One region of the Serratia sp. ID 25-353 genome, then DNA from elsewhere that is predicted to be linked to it. Evidence: predicted binding sites of a transcription regulator. Region 1 holds the regulator's gene; each other region holds the start of a gene.

Region 1 (4,878 bases):
GCGGTGCACTGGCGGCAGGCAACGCGCGCACCGGCTGCCCGGCGGTGAATTTCAACATGCGGCGTAAAATATCGGACGCGCTTTCACCGATGTGTTGCGTGTGGCTGGCAATATAACGGTAAAGCTCTTCGTCGACTTCAATAGTTTTCATCTTTATCCAATACTGTTTTTTCTACTTAGAACCTGAAGCCAGATCCTGCATTCAAGCCATGGGATTATAAGGTTAAAAGCGCTGGGGCGAACACAACAATGTGCCTCTGGACGGCAAATGCAGACTAATACCTATAGCCGGCACTGCCAAGCCCGCGCCGCGAAAATTCCGCATGATTCATCGTGCGATTCAATCATGATACCCTAATCTGAATCTCTCTCAGTATGAACTTCGCCATGAAATTACATTATCAACTGCTGGCCGCCGAGTCAGACGCGCTGCCGGTGCTGCTGATCCACGGGCTGTTCGGCAATCTGGACAACCTGGGCGTGCTGGCGCGCGATCTGCATAAACAGCACACCGTGATCAAGGTCGATCTGCGCAACCACGGCCTCTCCCCGCGCGCCGACGACATGAACTACCCCGCCATGGCGCAGGATCTGCTGGCGTTGCTCGACGAACTGCAGCTGGAGAAAGCGATCGTCATCGGCCACTCGATGGGCGGCAAAGCGGCGATGGCGCTGACCGCTATCGCGCCCGAGCGCGTCGCCAGGCTGATCGTCATCGACGTCGCGCCGGTGGATTACCAGACCCGCCGCCACGACGAGATTTTCGCCGCGCTGAAGGCCGTCAGCGCCGCCGGCATCACCCAGCGCCAGGCGGCCGCCCAGTTGATGCGCGACTATCTGCAGGAAGAAGGCGTAATCCAGTTCCTGCTTAAGTCCTTCCACAACGGCGAATGGCGTTTCAACCTACCGGTGCTGATCGAACGTTACGAAGACATCACCGGCTGGCAGGATGTGCCGGCCTGGCCGCACCCAACCCTGTTCATTCGCGGCGGCCTGTCGCCGTACGTGCAGGACAGTTACCGTGCAGACATCGCGCGCCAGTTCCCGCAGGCCCGCGCGCACGTCGTCGCCGGCACCGGCCATTGGGTGCACGCCGAGAAGCCGGAGGCGGTGCTGCGCGCCATCCACCGTTTTCTCGACGAAGCCTGAAAAACCCGCTCATCTGGCGAAAAAACGCGCTAAAGATAACGGCTTAGCGCGTTTAGCCCGCAGTTAGGCATTGTCGCCGCTCCATCTGCTGGGGTAATATGGCGCGCTATAATTTTGCCGCCGCGCCAGCGCGTTCGCGAACGCCGGTTCGGGGGTGAATTTGGGTTAGGGTTTATTGGCCCGAAGTGTGTTAACCGATGCCTCCGGAAGCGTGCGAGCGCTTTTTGATGCAAACTCCCTTGCAGTACCGCTACCTATGGCAAAAGAACAAACGGATCGCACGACGCTGGATCTGTTCGCAGATGAACGCCGTCCGGGGCGCCCGAAAACCAACCCGCTTTCCCGCGATGAACAGCTTAGAATCAATAAGCGCAATCAGTTACGGCGCGATAAAGTGCGTGGATTGCGGCGCGTAGAGCTGAAAATCAACGCGGATGCGGTGGACGCCCTGAACAAACTGGCGGAACAGCGCAACATCAGCCGCAGCGAACTCATCGAGCAGATGCTGTTGGCACAACTGGCGGAAGAACAGCCGGAACATTGATCTCTTCGGCCGCACGCGCGGCGCGGCGTTAAGGACAACGCCGGATCGACCACGCTTTTCTTCATTCTCCGGCATCGCATAAATGCGATAAAACCCCGGCGCCACTTTCTGGCATGATACGCATTTACCGGTAAGAGACTGCGCCTGTCGGCGCCCGCCCCGGAGGCGAAAGGCTCTTGCCATGGCATCATTTTAATCGGCGTCAGCGGCGGCAGTGCCGGCGTCGAGTAATGCAATTACTTGAATTTAAAGGTTATACGCGATATGGCTACTGTAGGCATTTTCTTTGGCAGCGACACTGGCAATACCGAAAACATTGCCAAAATGATCCAGAAAATTCTCCAGAAACAGTTTGGCGACGACGTCTCTGAAGTGCATGACATCGCTAAAAGCAGCAAAGAAGACCTGGAAGGGTTCGATATCCTGCTGCTGGGTATCCCGACCTGGTACTACGGTGAAGCGCAGTGTGACTGGGATGATTTCTTCCCGACGCTGGAAGAAGTCGACTTCAACGGCAAACTGGTGGCGCTGTTCGGCTGCGGCGATCAGGAAGACTACGCGGAATACTTCTGTGACGCGATGGGCACCATCCGCGACATTATCGAACCGCGCGGCGCGGCCATCGTGGGCCACTGGCCGACCAAAGGCTATCACTTCGAGGCCTCCAAGGGCCTGGCGGACGACGACCACTTCATCGGTCTGGCGATCGACGAAGACCGTCAGCCGGAGCTGACCAACGAGCGCGTCGACGCCTGGGTCAAACAGATCGTCGAAGAGCTGAGCCTGGCCGATATCGTCGGCTAAGCCCCGGCACTGGCGAAAGGTTGAACAAAGGCCCTGTAAAGTGCATAGTGTGCCCACAGGGCCGTCATCGGCAACAGGGATTGCTGCGATAGAAGCTACAGATTTGTAACTTCCCACCCCGTCACGGTAGACTGAGATATCGGTTTATCCCATCCATCAAGGCGTTGCATGCAAAACATGCAATAGTGCAATTATATCTTTGTTAACAACCGGCGGTTTCCATTTAGTACAACCGGTTCTATAATGAGACGCATTAACTCTTTGTGCCGACCGATGCCACAGGCGAGTACGCCTCAACTTGATTAGCATAGTAACAGGACTGAATTCGCATGACCGACAACAACATCGCATTGAAGAAGGCCGGCTTAAAAGTCACGCTTCCGCGACTCAAAATCCTGGAAGTACTGCAAAATCCGGAATGCCATCACGTCAGTGCGGAAGATTTGTACAAAAAACTGATTGATATGGGCGAAGAGATCGGGCTGGCAACGGTTTATCGCGTACTGAACCAGTTTGACGATGCGGGCATTGTGACACGTCACAATTTCGAAGGCGGCAAGTCCGTGTTCGAGCTGACCCAACAGCATCACCACGATCACCTGATTTGCCTGGACTGCGGCAAAGTGATCGAATTCAGCGACGAATCCATCGAAGTGCGCCAGCGTGATATCGCCAAGCAGCACGGCATCAAGCTCACTAACCACAGCCTGTACCTGTACGGCCACTGTGAAACCGGTGACTGCCGCGAAGACGAAACGCTGCACGACAAGAAATAAGCCTGACCGGCTATGAAAAACCGCCTCACACCGAGGCGGTTTTTTTATGCCCTCCGTGCAACGGGCAAAAAAATCCCCGGACAAGCCGGGGGAAAATCATGTCATGAAATATCACAATTGCAGCGGCACAGCGACTCCACGTACTCCTCTCACTACAACGTCCGCCCTACGCCGACACGCGCGGGCGAACGCATTCCCCCTTCGTTATACGGCCGCCGCCAGGACAGCAGGCCGTTGCACCGGGCTTAGACCTTTTCGGCGCGGCTGTAGCGTTTGCCGTCCGGGCTGACCGACCGCACCTGAACGTCACCCGAGACCGCCGGCTTGGCCTTGGCGTCATAGCGCTGCCACTGCTTGCCACCGTCGGTGGAGTACTCGATGCCCAATCCCGGCAGCGCGATATTCGCCTCCAGCTTGCCGCCCGCTACGCGTGCGCCCGGCACCGGCAGACGGTAAGCGACGCCGCCCTTATCCAGCTTGGCCAGTTCACGCTGACCCAGGATATTGGCGAAGCGCAGCCAGTCTTTCTCCAGCATCTTGGTATCGACAAAGTGGGTTTCCCCGCCTTTGTATTCGCGGCCTGCGCGGTAGTCCTGTTCCCAACCGGCGCGGTGCCAGGCGCGTTCTGCCACCGACAGCGCGCGTGGGAAGATCATGTATTCCATCTGCGGATCGGTGCGCTGGGTTTCGCTCCACAGCTGAGCGGACAGCCCGTAGGCGCCCGGCCACGGCTTGTCGCTCTTGGCGCTGAAGTGGTTGCCGTCGCGGTCGACCGAAGTTTCCGCGTTCTGCGGCATGTTGTCCGGCGCGAAGCTGAACACCTTGCGCTCGTCGCTGAAGCGGGTGCCCCAGTAGTAACCGCGCTCGTCCGGGTTCACCTCGTAAGGGAAGTCCATATAGACGTAGTCCGGGTTGGAAACCACCACTTCATACCCTTTGTTGGCCCAGTCGTTGACGCTATCGAAACCGCCCCAGTACAGGGTATCCCAGAAGTTGACGCCCACGCGCGAGGTGGCGAACGCCTTCGCGTTCTCGGCGTCTTTCAGGCCATCCTGCCAGGCCTGCATTCTGTCGATGCCATGCGCCTTCACCAGCTTGCTGACCTCTTGGCCGAAGTAGCTCGGCAGATGCTCCATGTCGGCCACCTTGCCTTCTTTGATCATCGTCTGGCACACCTGCGACTTGGCCCACGGCTTGTCTTCGTTGCTCTGATCGATGATGCCTTTGCCCGGCTCCGGTTTCGCCTTGTCGGTGTAGCCGGCGCCCAGGCGAATGTTTTTCGCTTCGTCGCCGCCGAAGTGCCAGGTCTTGATCGGCTGGCCGGCCTCTTTATGCATCTGGGCGATCTCGCCGATCACCTTGTCGACAAAGCGCTGGGACGAGTCAAGGCACGGGTTCAGGTAGCTCTGGCGGTTAAAGAACTGCACGGAGGTGGTGTTGGAGGTATCGGTCGGATCCACCAGGCGGAATTCGTTGGCCTCCTGCTCTTTCCCGGCGGCATGCAGCTTTTTATAGCGCGCTTCCATCGAGACCACCGCGGCGCGGGCGTGTGCCGGCATGTCGATCTCCGGGATCACTTCAATCTGGCGCGCCTGGGCATATTTT
Region 2 (4,878 bases), 1.3 Mb from region 1:
ATCGTCGCCTCCAGCCAGCTGAACGACGCGGAATACCAGAAGATCAACGCCGGGCTACCGGTGGTGCAGATGGACCGCCTGATCGCCGGTTCCGAACTGCCGCTGGTGATCACCGACTCGGTTAATGCGACCGCCGACCTGGTGGAAAAGGTCGCGCGCCAACATCCGGATGAGATCTATTTTCTCGGCGGGCAGCCGCGCATTTCACCGACCCGCGATCGGCTGGCCGGCTTCCAGCTTGGCCTGGAGCGCGCCGGCGTATCGTGCAAACCGGAATGGATCATCAACGGCAGCTACCACCCCAGCTCGGGTTACGAGATGTTCGCTCAGCTGTGCGCACAGCTGGGGCGTCCGCCCAAAGCGCTGTTTACCGCCGCCTGCGGCCTGTTGGAAGGGGTATTGCGTTATCTGACTCAGCATCAGCTGATGGAGAGCGACATCCACCTGTGCAGCTTCGACGATCACTACCTGTTCGACTGCATGACGCTGAAGATAGACACGGTCGCACAGGACTGCCGGGCGCTGGCGCAACATAGCTTCAGCCAGGTCACCGCGCTCATCGACGAGCGGCCGCTGGAACAGAATGCGCTTTATCTACCGGGCCGTATCCACTGGCGCCATGCCGGTTCCCGGGCGTTGTTGGCCGGGGAGTGATATCTCTGAATCAATAAAAAAGGGCGCCTGAGCGCCCTTTATCGTTTTGCTGCCGCTACTTGGCGGCGCCTTCCATGCCCACCAGCCCCACTTTCAGGTAGCCGGCTTTACGCAGGGTGTCCATCACGCTCATCAGCGTTTCATAGTCCACGCTCTTGTCCGCCTGGAAGAAGATGGTGGTTTCTTTGTTCGCCTGAGTGCGTTGATCCAGCACCGAAGTCAGCTGATCGGCATTCACCGGCTGATCGCCAACGTAGAGCTGCTTGTCAGCCTTCACCGACAGGAACACCGGTTTCTCCGGCCGCGGCTGCGGTTTGGCGGAAGAAGCCGGCAGATCGACGCGGATATCTACCGTTGCCAGCGGCGCGGCCACCATAAAGATGATCAACAGCACCAACATGACGTCGATAAACGGCGTCACGTTGATTTCATGCAGTTCGCCGCTGTCGTCCAGATCTTCATTTAAGCGCATCGCCATGACTCACCCCGCCCGCAGTTGGTGTGCGTGCTGTGAGCGCTTGGCTTCCGCCGTTGCGGCCAGATCCAGATCGCGGCCCTGCAGCAGCAAGACCTGCGCCGCCACGTCGCCTACCTGGGCGCGATGGCCGCTGATGACGCGGGCGAAGATGTTGTAGATAACGACCGCAGGGATCGCCGCCACCAGGCCCATCGCAGTCGCCAGCAGCGCCTCTGCGATGCCCGGCGCCACGACCGCCAGGTTGGTGGTCTGCGAATGGGCGATGCCGATAAAGCTGTTCATGATGCCCCAGACGGTACCGAACAGGCCGACGAACGGCGAGATGGCGCCGATGGTGGCCAGGAAGCCGTTGCCGCGGCCCATGTTGCGGCTGTAGGCCGCCACGCGGCGCTCGAGGCGGAAACCGGTGCGTTCCTTGATGCCGTTGTTGTCGTTGGATTCCGCAGACAGCTCCAGCTCATTTTGCGCATCGTTCAGCAGTACCGCACTGACGCTCTCCGGGGAGAAGTTTTGCGCCAGTTCGGAAGCCTCATCCAGCGAACGCGCTTCGGCCAGTGCCAACTGCTCGCGGCGCAGACGGCGCTTGGCGCGCAGCAGTTCGCTGCCTTTGGCGAACAGAATGGTCCAGGTCACGATAGACGCCAGCACCAGGCCGATCATCACCGCTTTCACCACCGCGTCGGCGTGCTGGTACATACCCCAAATGGACAGGTCCATGCCGCGGGTTTCCGGTGGCTGGATCGTTGGCGCCGGGTTTACCGGCGTGATGCTCTCCGGCGCGGCGGCTGCAGCAGGTGCAGGCGCGGTGGTCGGCGCAACGCTTTCGGTAACGGCCGGATTGGCCGCCGGCGCTGCCTGCGCGCTGCCGGCCAGCCCCACGACCAGCACCATAGAAGCCATCAGGCTACGGCCAAAGGCCTTGCCCCACTGCGCCCGGCCCTGGCCGAACGATCCTTGATTTAAATTCTTGCCAGCCGTTTTCACGCTGTGCCTCCACCCATTACCGATCAAAATTAAGGAATAATTCAGCGTGCGATCATATCAAACCAACCGGGGATTGATAGTAGTTCTCATTATTATTTACCAAATAAACGAGAAAATTTTAGCCAACCCCGCCGCAAAGCGCCAATCCGCGCCCGTTCACCGCCAAACGCCCCTTTTATAGGGTTATTTCGTTACTTTTCTTCCACAACGACGCAACAACGACACGCTGCCGAACGGCATCTTGACCGAGGAATGGGCTTCTCTCTCGCACCAGGGCAGAAGGATGAGGCGAGAAAGGCGCACCTGGCAGCCAATAATAGCCGTTTCTGTATCTGGAAGTTAAAACGTCTGGATGGCTATATTAACTCATGCTAACGTAAGGGCTATCGCAAACGGGCACGTGCAGAGCAACCAAAGGTGAGCCAGGTACCATGACGTCAAAACACATCGAAACCACGCTGATCGGCGCCGGCCGCGGCAAACGCTACACCCAGGGCTCCGTCAATCCCGTCACGCAACGCGCCTCTTCTTTGGTCTTCGACTCCGTCGCTGCCAAAAAGCACGCCACCGCGCAACGCGCCCACGGCGAGCTGTTTTACGGCCGACGCGGCACCCTGACCCACTTCGCCCTGCAGGATGCGATGGTGGAGCTGGAGGGCGGCGCCGGCTGCGTGCTGTACCCCTGCGGTGCGGCGGCGGTGGCCAATGCGATCCTGTCGTTCGTCGGCGCCGGCGATCACCTGCTGGTCACCGGTTCGGCGTACGAACCGACCCAGGATTTCTGCACCCACATCCTCGGTCGCATGAACGTCAGCACCACCTATTTCGATCCGCTGATCGGCGCTGATATCGCCACATTGATCCAACCCAATACCCGCGTGGTGTTCCTGGAATCCCCCGGCTCCATCACCCTGGAAGTGCAGGACATTCCGGCGATGGTGCAGGCCATTCGCGCCGTGGCGCCGGAGGTGGTGATCATGATCGACAACACCTGGGCGGCGGGCGTGCTGTTCAAGGCGCTGGATTTTGACATCGACATTTCTATTCAGGCCGGCACCAAATACCTGATCGGCCATTCCGATTACATGCTCGGCACCGCCGTCTCCAACGCGCGCTGTTGGGATCAACTGCGCGAGTACTCCTATCTGATGGGGCAGATGGTGGATGCCGACACCGCCTACATGGCGAGCCGCGGCCTGCGCACCCTGAGCGTGCGCCTGAAGCAGCACGAGCGCAGCAGCATTGAGGTCGCCAACTGGCTGGCCGAACGGCCGGAGGTGGCGACGGTCAATCACCCGGCCCTGCCCAGTTGCAAGGGCCACGAGTTCTACCGCCGCGACTTCAGCGGCTGCAACGGGCTGTTCTCTTTCGTGCTGAAAGAGCGGCTGGACGATGCGCAGCTGGCCGCCTACCTGGACAACTTCAGCCACTTCAGCATGGCCTACTCCTGGGGCGGCTTCGAGTCGCTGATCCTGGCCAACCAACCGGAAGAGCTGGAAGCGATCCGTCCGGCGGGCGGCGTCGATTTTTCCGGCACGCTGGTGCGCGTGCACATCGGCCTGGAGAACGTCGAAGACCTGATCGCCGATCTGGCTACCGGCTTCGATCGCCTCAACGGCGTGCGCTAAGGCGGATTCCGCTAATTTTCTTCGTCTCGTTTAATGTCGGCTTAAGCTATTAGCGGTACACTATCCGGGTAACTGTCAGATACGGTAACCGCCGCACCCTGGAGAACGTGACCCCGGGCGCAACCGGCATGCAACAGGACATAAAATGGATGTATTACGAGAGATTATTCATGCGCTTTGGCAGCAGGACTTTACCGCCCTCGCCGATCCCAGCGTAATTTGGGTGGTTTACGCCGTACTTTTCACCACTCTGTTTTTGGAAAACGGACTGCTGCCCGCCTCCTTTCTCCCCGGCGACAGCCTGCTGCTGCTGTCGGGCGCACTGATCGCCAAAGGCGTGATGGGCTTTGCCCCCACCCTGCTGATTCTGACCGCCGCCGCCGGCCTCGGTTGCTGGCTGAGCTATATCCAGGGCCGCTGGCTGGGCCACACCGGCCTGGTGAAGAGCTGGCTGCTGCAGCTGCCGGCACAGTACCACCAGCGCGCACACAACCTGTTCAACCGCCACGGGTTGACGGCGCTGCTGATCGGCCGTTTCCTCGGCTTTGTGCGCACCCTGCTGCCGACCATGGCCGGTATTTCCGGGCTCAACAGCTCACGCTTCCAGGTGTTCAACTGGCTGAGCGCGGCGATCTGGGTTTGCGCGCTGGTGGGCCTCGGCTATGCTTTCAGCCAAATCCCGCTAGTGAAGCGCTACGAAAGCCAGGTGATGACCGGCCTGATGCTGCTGCCGCTGCTGCTGCTGTTCGTCGGCCTGCTGGGCGCCATGCTGGTGATCTGGCGTAAAAAACGCGCCGCCTCCTCCTGAGCCAGGCGCACTACAGCGCCTTCTCGACCAACGCCAGGCTGGCAGGCAGTTTGCTCACCAGCGTATCTACCGCCAGCCGCACCTTCAGCGGCAGGTGAGGCGTGTGCGGCCACACCGCATGCGCGTCAAAGGCGGCACCCGGCCGGTCGCGCAGCAAGCGCACCAGCGCCCCGCTCAACAGCTGCTCACGCACCAGCCAGCACGGCAGCCAGGCAATGCCGAACCCCGCCGTCGCCGCATCCGCAATCGCCTGCAGATCGTCCATTTGCAGCCGGTTATTCGGCATCACTTCCTGCGGCTTACCGTCGCTATCCAATACCAACCAG
Region 3 (4,878 bases), 1.0 Mb from region 1:
CTGCAGCGTTTGCCGCGGCAGCGCTGCCTGGCGACCGGTTATTCCTGCCGCAGCCAGGTGAAACGCATCGAGGGCAATGGCGTGCGTCACCCATTACAGGCACTTCTGGAGATGATTGAGTGAAATTGTGGAAACGTGAAACATCGCTGGAGCAGCTGAACCGCGCTGGCGACGGCTGCATGGTCAGCCATGTGGGCATCGAGTTTACCCAACTGGGCGAGGATTTCCTCGAGGCCACCATGCCGGTCGACGGCCGCACCCGGCAGCCGTTCGGGCTGTTGCACGGCGGGGCGTCGGTGGTGCTGGCGGAATCGATGGGATCGATGGCCGGTTACCTGTGCAGCGAAGGCGAGCAGAAAGTGGTGGGGCTGGAGATCAACGCCAACCACCTGCGCGCGGTATTCGATGGCCAGGTGCGCGGGGTGTGTCGCGCACTGCACGTCGGCCGTCGCCATCAGGTGTGGCAAATCGAGATCTTCGACGCGCGCGATCGGTTGTGCTGCACCTCGCGTCTGACCACGGCGGTCATCGACTGATTCCCGCCGGTTTCCGCAGGCGATCGGCCTGCGGAGCCTTTCGCTTTACAGCTGAAACGGCACGCGTTTGACGAAGTCCTTCTGAAACGCGTTCGCCTTCTCCCAGGTGCCTTCCATTGCATATTTTTGGCAGATCAGCGTCAGCGTGTGGCGGGCGAAGTGGTAGCTTTGCACCCGAAACAGCTGGCAGCGCTGCGGGTTGTTGATTTCGACGATCAGCCGGTTATGCAGCTTGCTGAGCGCGTGCAGATAGCTGTCGTCGTCGCCGTTTTCCAGGCACAGATTGGCCATGGTGAGGCTGACGCTGTTGTACCGCTTCAGGTGGTCGATATTGCATTCCGGGCGCCGCAGCGCCGCTTCGGCCATGTAAAAGTCCACCGTGGCGTCGCGCACGCTGAATTTGTAGTCATCAATCTTGCCCAGCAACCATGCGTTGATCGAAAGAGTCATTGGCTTCGCGCTCAAATTACAATTGAATGATAATCATTATCATATAAACTGCCGCGTTGCCGATCAATCCCCGGCGTGGCGTTTTTTCATCGCGCGGGGTGTAAAAGGCCGCCGACGACCCAACTTAATCCTGAGCGACTAAACTTTAATCTGAAGGCGCGCGCGCGCGTTGCGCCGCGAAATGCGATAAACGCACATTTACGACAGACAGAATGCAGAAATAGGTATTTTCTATGAATGTTTAGATCGGCAACGCACCGCAGCGCTGTAACGCTGACGGGCCACCGGGGAGTGCGGTACGGTGATGCAGGATAGATAACGAATTCATAGGGATAGCATGCACACCTTGCCGCCTGACGCCGCAAGCCGCCACGGGTGTCCCGTTGGCTTGCCGCGCGCCGCAGCGAAAAACCGCGCTCGCGGCGGATACCCCCGCAAAACAAACGGTTGAAGTGATAATCGTTATCACTAACATATAAGCAACCCAGATTGGCTGTGGCCAAACACGAGTGTGAGGTAGACCCTATGCAAACGGAAAATGTCGGCACTTTTTCTCTGGATGAAAATGTCTGGCAAGGCATTTCGCTCAGCGACAGCGCCGTACGACAAATAACGAAACTGATGCAGCAGGATCCGCAGGTGAAAGGGCTGCAGCTAGGGGTGAAACAATCCGGCTGCGCCGGCTTTGCCTATGTGCTGGATCTGACCCGCGAACCCGCCGATGACGATCTGCTGTTTGAGCGCGACGGCGCCAAACTCTATGTGCCGCTGAAAGCCATGCCGTTCATCGATGGCACCACGGTAGATTACGTCCGCGAAGGGCTGAATCAGATATTCAAATTCAACAATCCTAAAGCTCAGCATGCCTGCGGGTGCGGCGAGAGCTTTGGCGTTTGAGCGATGCAATCAACATGACACGAAGCAATGTAGAAATGCCTAATGAAGTGCAGGCTTGGGTCAGCGAAGGTCGCTACAAAGAAGGTTTCTTCACCCAGCTGGCAACCGATGAGTTGGCCAAAGGCATCAACGAAGAGGTGGTGCGCGCCATCTCGGCCAAGCGCAACGAACCCGAGTGGATGCTGGAATTCCGCCTTGAGGCCTACCGCGCCTGGCTGCAGATGGAAGAGCCGCACTGGCTGAAGGCCAATTATGATCGCCTGAACTACCAGGACTACAGTTACTATTCGGCGCCGTCCTGCGGCAGCTGCGACGACGCCTGCGGTTCGCAACCCGGCGCCGAGCAGCAACCGGGCGCGGCGACGGAAAAAGATTACCTGACCAGCGAAGTGGAGCTGGCGTTCAATCAGCTCGGCGTGCCGGTGCGCGAGGGCAGCGAGGTGGCGGTGGACGCCATCTTCGACTCGGTCTCGGTCGCTACCACTTACCGTGAAAAACTGGCGGAAAGCGGGGTGATCTTCTGCTCGTTCGGCGAAGCGATCCAGGAATACCCGGATCTGGTGCGTCAGTACCTGGGGCGCGTGGTGCCCTCCAACGATAACTTCTTCGCCGCGCTGAACGCCGCGGTGGCCTCCGACGGCACCTTCGTCTATGTGCCGAAAGGCGTGCGCTGCCCGATGGAGCTGTCGACCTATTTCCGCATCAACGCCGCGAAAACCGGCCAGTTCGAACGCACCATCCTGATCGCCGACGAAGGCAGCTATGTCAGCTACATCGAAGGCTGCTCCGCCCCGGTGCGCGACAGCTACCAGCTGCACGCGGCGGTGGTGGAAGTGATCCTGCATAAAGACGCCGAAGTGAAATACTCGACGGTGCAGAACTGGTTCTCCGGCGGCGAGAGCAAGGGCGGCATCCTCAACTTCGTCACCAAGCGCGCGCTGTGCGAAGGCGCCGGCTCGAAAATGTCCTGGACCCAGTCGGAAACCGGCTCGGCCATTACCTGGAAATACCCAAGCGTGATCCTGCAGGGCGACAATTCGATCGGCGAATTCTTCTCGGTGGCGCTGACCAGCGGCCATCAACAGGCGGACACCGGCACCAAGATGATCCACATCGGCAAAAACACCAAGTCGACCATCATCGCCAAAGGCATCTCCGCCGGCCACAGCGAGAACACTTATCGCGGCCTGGTGAAAATCCTGCCGGGGGCGGAAAACGCCCGTAACTTTACCCAGTGCGACTCGATGCTGATCGGGCCGGACAGCGGTGCCCACACGTTCCCTTACGTTGAAGCGCGCAACAACAGCGCTCAGCTGGAGCACGAAGCCACCACCTCGAAGATCGGCGATGACCAGCTGTTCTACTGCCTGCAGCGCGGCATCAGCGAGGATGACGCCATTTCGATGATCGTCAACGGTTTCTGCAAGGACGTTTTCTCCGAGCTGCCGCTGGAGTTCGCCGTCGAGGCGCAGAAACTTCTGGCCATCAGCCTGGAACACAGCGTGGGTTAATCGCCGCATTTTTAGCGCCGCCGGCGCTATCTGAGGACACAGCATGTTAAGCATCAAGAATTTGAAAGTCAGCGTGGAAGGCAACGAGATCCTCAAGGGATTGGATCTGGAGATCAAACCGGGCGAAGTGCACGCCATCATGGGGCCGAACGGCTCGGGTAAGAGCACGCTGTCCGCCACGCTGGCCGGGCGTGAAGAGTACGAAGTGACCGAAGGGGAAGTTACCTTCAAGGGCAAGGATCTGCTGGAGCTGGATCCGGAAGATCGCGCCGGTGAAGGCGTGTTCCTGGCCTTCCAGTACCCGGTGGAGATCCCCGGCGTCAGCAACCACTTCTTCCTGCAGACGTCGGTCAACGCGGTGCGTAAATACCGCGAGCAGGAGCCGCTGGATCGCTTTGACTTCGCCGATTTCATCGAAGAGAAAATCGCGCTGCTGGATATGCCGGCCGATCTGCTGACCCGTTCGGTCAACGTCGGCTTCTCCGGCGGCGAGAAAAAACGCAACGACATTCTGCAGATGGCGGCGCTGGAGCCGGATCTGTGCATTCTCGATGAAACCGATTCGGGCCTGGACATCGACGCGCTCAAGATCGTCGCCAACGGCGTCAACTCGCTGCGGGACGGCAAGCGCGCCTTTATCATCGTGACCCACTATCAGCGCATTCTGGACTACATCAAACCGGATTATGTACACGTGCTGTCCCAGGGGCGCATCGTCAAATCCGGCGATTTCTCGCTGGTGAAACAGTTGGAGGAGCAGGGCTATGGCTGGCTTACCGACCAACAGTAATTCAAACGCGCTGCAGCAGCTGTATCGCCTGTTCGAAGGCCGCGGCGGCGAGCGTTCGCCGCATGCGCTGGCCCACTGGCAGCAGGCGCTGCGCCTCGGCTGGCCGACGCGCAAGCATGAGAACTGGAAATACACGCCGCTGGAGAGCCTGCTGGAGCAGCAGTTCCTCGAGCCGCAGCCCGCATTGGTGAGCGCAGAACAGCTCGAGGCGCTGGCGCTTGGCATTGATGCCTGCCGGCTGGTGTTTATCGACGGCCGCTACAGCGCCGCGCTGAGCGATGGCGATCTGGGCGACTACCAGTTCGATTTGACCGCCTACGGCATGCCGCAGGCGCTGCCGGAGCCGATCCAGCCGGAGGTTTTCCTGCACCTGACCGAAAGCCTGGCGCAGGAAACCAGCCTGATTCGCTTGCCGGCCGGCAAAGCTCCTGCACGCCCGCTGTACCTGCTGCATATTAGCAGCGGACGCGGTGCCACCGGGGAAGTGAACACCGTGCATCACCGCCATCATCTGGAGATCGGGCGCGGGGCCGAGGCGGAAGTGATCGAACACTATGTCAGCCTGGGAGAGGCCGCGCACTTCACCGGCGCGCGCCTGACCGCCAACGTGGCGGACAACGCCGGGCTGTTGCACTGCAAGCTGGCGTTTGAGAGCCAGCCAAGCTACCACTTTGCCCACAACGATCTGGTTATC
Region 4 (4,878 bases), 880 kb from region 1:
TGAACGGCTGCTGCGGCGGCAGCTCCGTCACGCCGGCCAGTTCAGGGCCGTTCGCCGCCGGCCGAACGCCGGCCATAAAGGCGGCGCGATCGAACCAGCGGCTCTGCTGTGGAATAAACAGCGCCGAAGGCTGCCGGGTATCGAACGGGATGGCGCCGCACAGCAGCGGGTTTTTGATGCCGGCCTGACGGGCATCGGCAAACGCCTGCCGCACGCTGCGCTGGAACTCGCCGTTCAGATCGGCGCCGTCCGCGGCCGGCAGGCGAATGCGGCTGAAACAACCGGTGGTGGTCAAGCTGCGGAAAGGGGAGGTAAAGAAGAAGCCCGACGCCGGAGAAAAATCAGCGGCGAACCGGTGTTCTTCGCGCTCCTGCATTTCCTTTCGATTGATGTCGTTCACGGCAGTATCCATCGCTTCGCCCTCAAGGATTTGAAGTGATAACCAATATAATAATGATTATCATTTGAGTTAATTCCGCGCTAAATTACTCGCCGATATTTGCTATGTCAATAAACGTAAGCACTTCTTTCATTTCGAAATCATGACATAAACGCTGTGGGTTTTACGCATGCCGATGATAAGCATTGCTATTTGATCCCACAGCGTCGCATTAGCGCATGACGTTACTTTTCGCTGGCTGGTTGCGCCTCGTTCTGCGGCTCCGGTTTGTGCAGCGTCACCTGGCGCAAACCGGTCATGGCGAACAGCAACAGGATGCCGAGCAGCGCCGCGCCGAAGCCGAAACCGCTGGCGCTCATCGCCGGCAGCATGAAGGCGCCCATCGCCCCCAGCAGCAACGCGCCCAGCGCATCGCCCACCACGTTCTGCGCCGTCCACAGGCCGTTGATGCGGCCGAGGAAGTTGTCCGGCGTCAGGCTCTGGATCAGGCCGTATTGCAGCAGCGAGTTCAGTGCGCTCAGGTAGCCGAACGCCACCAGGCACAGCAACGCCAGGCTGTACCACGGCATCAGGCCGAACAGGCCAATGGCGGCGAACGCCGCGATCGCTGTCAGCAGCATCACCCAGCCGGGGCGCGCCACGTGCGCCACGCGCCCGCTGGTGAACGCACCGATGGCCGCGCCGAGCGGCACGGCGGCGTACATATAGCCGAGGTGGGCAGCGTCGATGTGCCAGCTTTCCGCCATCGCCGGGTACAGCACGCGCACCGCGCTGGCCATGGTCAGCAGCGCGCCGATCAGCGCCACCATGCCGATCACCTTGTTCTGGAACAGGAAGGCGAAACCGCCCGCCAGCGCGCGCAGCGGATGTTCACGCGGCTGCGGCGGCGGCATCAGCTGCGGCAGGCTCAGCAGCGGCAGCAGCGTCAACAGGGTGCCAAACGCCGCCAGGCCGTAGTTCCAGGCAATGCCCATATGGGCGATCACCAGACCGCCAATCGCCGGGGAAAGAATCGAGCCGAAGCGCACCGTCAGCATGCTGATGGCGCCCGCCTGCACGATGTTTTCGCGGCCCACCAGCGCCGGCGTGGCCGCCAGCAGCGCCGTCACCCCCACCGCGCCGAAGAAGCCGTCCCACACCGCCAGCAGATAAATGGCCGCCAGCGAAGGCGACGGCAACAGGGCGTTGAGGCACAGGCCGACGAAGCCGACGCCGCAGGTAGAACGCGCGAACAGGATCAGCCGGCGCCGCTCATAGCGATCGGCCAATACGCCCCCCATCAGCAGCCCGGCGAACATGCCGCCGCCGGCCAGCGTCACCGCCAGCCCCACCTGCAGGGTGGAACCGGTCAGCGCCTGGATCTGCACCGGGATGGCGATCGCCATCAGCCCCAGCGCCACAATGGAGATAAAGCGCGCGCAGAATACCGCGCGGAAAGCCCGGTTGGTTTTCAGCAGGCTAAAATCAAGCAGGATGGAGGGTTTGCTACTCATCGGTTGTTCACCACATCTTTAAACGGGGATTCTGCAGTTGCGGGGCGCTATGCTAGCACAGATGACGAAATCAATAATGATAATAAAACTCATTGATATTCAACTGTGAGCGACCGCAAGAAACGCCGCCACACGCGGGGTCATCCCCGTGCCTGGCGGCGAGATAACGGCGCGATTACAGCGTGCGCAAGATCCGGTTCAGCAGCGGCCCCAACACTTTGAACGACGCCGGCGAAACGATATCGACATGCGCGCAGTCCAGCTCGTGCACCTGCAGCGCATCGACGTACTGCGACCAGGTCTGATGCACGTCCATTCCTTCCTGCAATGTGCGTTTGGCGACGAACAGCGTCGCCTGGCCGTGGAAACGGGCGGTGCGCGTGTGCGACAGCAACCGCACCGAATCGGCGTAGTTGGCCTCGATGTTGTCGAACATCGCGGTGCGCGTCTCGCCCAGCGCCGGATCGAGCGTATCCTGCGACACCGCCAGGAACTGCTCGCGCTCGCGCTGCACTTCCTTCAACACGTTGTCGTCCAGCATCACGTCCCAGTTTTGGGTCTCCGGCGGATAGGTATCCAGCAGGCCGAGGAACGCCACCTGCTCGCCGCGCGCCTGCAGCCGGGCGGCGATGCCCTGCGCCAGCGTGCCGCCCAGCGAGTAGCCGATGAAGTGGTACGGCCCATGCGGCTGTACCTGCAACACCGTCTGCAGGTGGGCATCCACCACCTGATCCATATCTTCGCTCAGCGCCAACGGGCCGTCCGGCCGCGGTGACTGGATACCGACCAGCGACCAGTGCTGATCGAGATAGCGCGGCAATACGCTGAACTGCCAGGAGAAACCGGACGCCGGGTGCAGACAGAACAGCGTCGGCCCCTCGGTGACGCGCAGCGGCAATACGCTGTCGAAGCCGCTGCGATCGGCCTCTTCCTGCGTGCGATCTTCCGCCAGCAAGGCGGCCAGCTGCTCAACGCGCGACGCCACCATCACCTGGCCGACGGACACCGCCTTGCCCAGATCGCGGCGCAGCTCCGCCGCCAGCCGCATCGCCAGCAGCGAATGGCCGCCGAGCGCGAAGAAATCGTCGTCGGCGAACACCTGCTCGCGCTGCAGCAAACGGGCGAATACCGCCGCGATCTCGCTTTCCAGCCCGGCCTGCGGCGGCCGTCCTGCCTTGCGTTCACCGCCCTGCGGCTGCGGCAAGGCCTTGCGATCCAGCTTGCCGTTGGCGCTCAGCGGCAAATCGCTCATTTCCACCAGCGCCACCGGCACCATGTGCGGCGGCAGGCGGTCGGCCAGCGCCGCACGCAGGGCTTCCGCATCCCAGCTCGCGCCGGGCTGCATCACCAGGTAACCCACCAGTTGGCGCGCATCGCCGCCGGCGTCCACCGGCGTGCCCTGCAGCACCAGCGCGTGCGTCACCGCCTGGCGCACGCCCGGCAGCGACAGCAAGGCGTGGTCGATTTCGCTCAGCTCGATACGCTGCCCGCGGATCTTCAGCTGATCGTCGCTGCGGCCCAAATATTCCACCGCACCGTCCGGCAGCCAGCGCGCCACGTCGCCGGTGCGGTACATGCGCCCGCCCTCGCCGAACGGATCGGCGACAAAGCGGCTGGCGGTCAGATCCGGCCGGCCAAGGTAGCCGTGCGCCAGCTGCACGCCGGTCAGATACAGATCGCCCGCCACGCCCGGCGGTACCGGCCGCAGGCGCGCGTCAAGAATGCGCAGCCCGGTGTTCCACACCGGCAGGCCGATCGGCACGTTGGCGCCGGTCACCTTCGCCAGCGCGTCGCCGTAGGCCGGATGCCAGGTCACATCCACCGCCGCTTCGGTCGGGCCGTAGAGGTTGTGCAACGGCACCGCCGTGCGGCTTTGCCACAGGCGGCACAGCTCCGCCGGCAGCGCTTCGCCGCTGCAGAACACCTGGCGCAGCGCGGCGCAGCTCGCCACCGCCGCGTCGTCGTCCAGGGCGGCCACAAAAGCCGCCAGCATCGACGGCACGAAGTGCAGCGTGGTAATGCGGTGTTGCGCGATCAGCTGTTGCAGCTGCTGCGGGTCGCGATGCGCCTCCGGCGGCGCCATCACCAGCCGGGCGCCGACCATCAGCGGCCAGAAGAATTCCCACACCGAGACGTCGAAACTGCACGGCGTTTTCTGCAGCACCGCGTCGTCCGCTCCCAGCGGATACTGGTGCTGCATCCACAGCAGGCGGTTGACGATCGCCTGATGGCCGACCAACACGCCTTTCGGGCGCCCGGTGGAGCCGGAGGTAAAGATGATATAGGCCGCATGGTCCGGCGTCGGGCCCGCGATCGCCACCTCGGCGGCGTGATCGGCCGCCAGCGGCGCGTCATACAGCAAGATCTCGCCCTTGTCGGCGAAACGCGCCTGCTGCGCCGGGTTGGTGATGACCAGCCGCGGCGCGGCGTCTTCCAGCATCATCGCCAGCCGCTCGTCCGGATAACCGGTGTCCAGCGGCAGATAGGCGGCGCCCGCTTCCACGATCGCCATCAACGCCAGCGACAGGAACACCGAACGCGGCAGCGCCACCGCCACGATGTCGCCCGGCCGCACGCCCTGCGCAACCAGCTCGCGCGCCAGCGCCGTAACCTGCTCACGCGTTTCGCGGTAGGTAAAGCTGAAATGCGCATCCGCCAGCGCCGGCGCGTCCGGCGTGGTTTGCGCCTGCTGCGCCAGCAGCTGGCTCAGCGTGGTCGCCGGCACCGGGTGCGCCGTGTCGTTGACCCGCGCCAGCAGCGCGTGATCGTCGGCGGTCAGCATATCGGCTTCGCCGATCGGCAACGTTGCCTGCACGGCGAACTGCGCCAGCAGCAGCGGCAACCGCTGCAAATGCGCCTGCAGTTCCTGGCGGCTGTAACGCTCGGCGTTGGCCAGCAGCTCCACTTTCAGCTGATGGTGTTCGTCGATAAACAGCGCAATCTCCAGATCGCGCACCGGCCCGGAGGCCAGATCGTGGGTGATGC

Evidence for each region. Region 1 encodes Fur, which represses iron uptake genes when iron is present. Its sites were predicted from a motif close to ATAATAATGAGAACNACTATCAA; they were not measured.
Region 2: exbB (tol-pal system-associated acyl-CoA thioesterase) is a predicted target of Fur. The motif match lies at 2,190-2,212, and genes of this name have one in related genera.
Region 3: sufA (Fe-S cluster assembly scaffold SufA) is a predicted target of Fur. The motif match lies at 1,439-1,461, and genes of this name have one in related genera.
Region 4: entS (enterobactin transporter EntS) is a predicted target of Fur. The motif match lies at 1,970-1,992, and genes of this name have one in related genera.

Annotation. Positions count from the first base shown of each region.
Region 1 covers NZ_CM139236.1:3,015,802-3,020,679, forward strand. Annotated here, with positions in the region: gene seqA (replication initiation negative regulator SeqA) at 1-151, opposite strand, end outside; gene ybfF (esterase) at 376-1,149, shown strand; gene ybfE (LexA regulated protein) at 1,406-1,693, shown strand; gene fldA (flavodoxin FldA) at 1,958-2,497, shown strand; gene fur (ferric iron uptake transcriptional regulator) at 2,827-3,273, shown strand; gene ACYF6X_RS14610 (beta-N-acetylhexosaminidase) at 3,519-4,878, opposite strand, start outside.
Region 2 covers NZ_CM139236.1:4,324,072-4,328,949, forward strand. Annotated here, with positions in the region: gene ACYF6X_RS20740 (LacI family DNA-binding transcriptional regulator) at 1-654, shown strand, start outside; gene exbD (TonB system transport protein ExbD) at 710-1,132, opposite strand; gene exbB (tol-pal system-associated acyl-CoA thioesterase) at 1,136-2,116, opposite strand; gene metC (cystathionine beta-lyase) at 2,548-3,744, shown strand; gene ACYF6X_RS20760 (DedA family protein) at 3,890-4,552, shown strand; gene ACYF6X_RS20765 (LysR family transcriptional regulator) at 4,563-4,878, opposite strand, start outside.
Region 3 covers NZ_CM139236.1:1,974,408-1,979,285, reverse strand. Annotated here, with positions in the region: gene ydiJ (D-2-hydroxyglutarate dehydrogenase YdiJ) at 1-123, shown strand, start outside; gene menI (1,4-dihydroxy-2-naphthoyl-CoA hydrolase) at 120-536, shown strand; gene ACYF6X_RS09435 (hypothetical protein) at 582-986, opposite strand; gene sufA (Fe-S cluster assembly scaffold SufA) at 1,512-1,883, shown strand; gene sufB (Fe-S cluster assembly protein SufB) at 1,898-3,394, shown strand; gene sufC (Fe-S cluster assembly ATPase SufC) at 3,438-4,184, shown strand; gene sufD (Fe-S cluster assembly protein SufD) at 4,159-4,878, shown strand, end outside.
Region 4 covers NZ_CM139236.1:3,892,050-3,896,927, forward strand. Annotated here, with positions in the region: gene ACYF6X_RS18835 (isochorismate synthase) at 1-412, opposite strand, end outside; gene entS (enterobactin transporter EntS) at 625-1,893, opposite strand; gene ACYF6X_RS18845 (enterobactin synthase subunit F) at 2,069-4,878, opposite strand, start outside.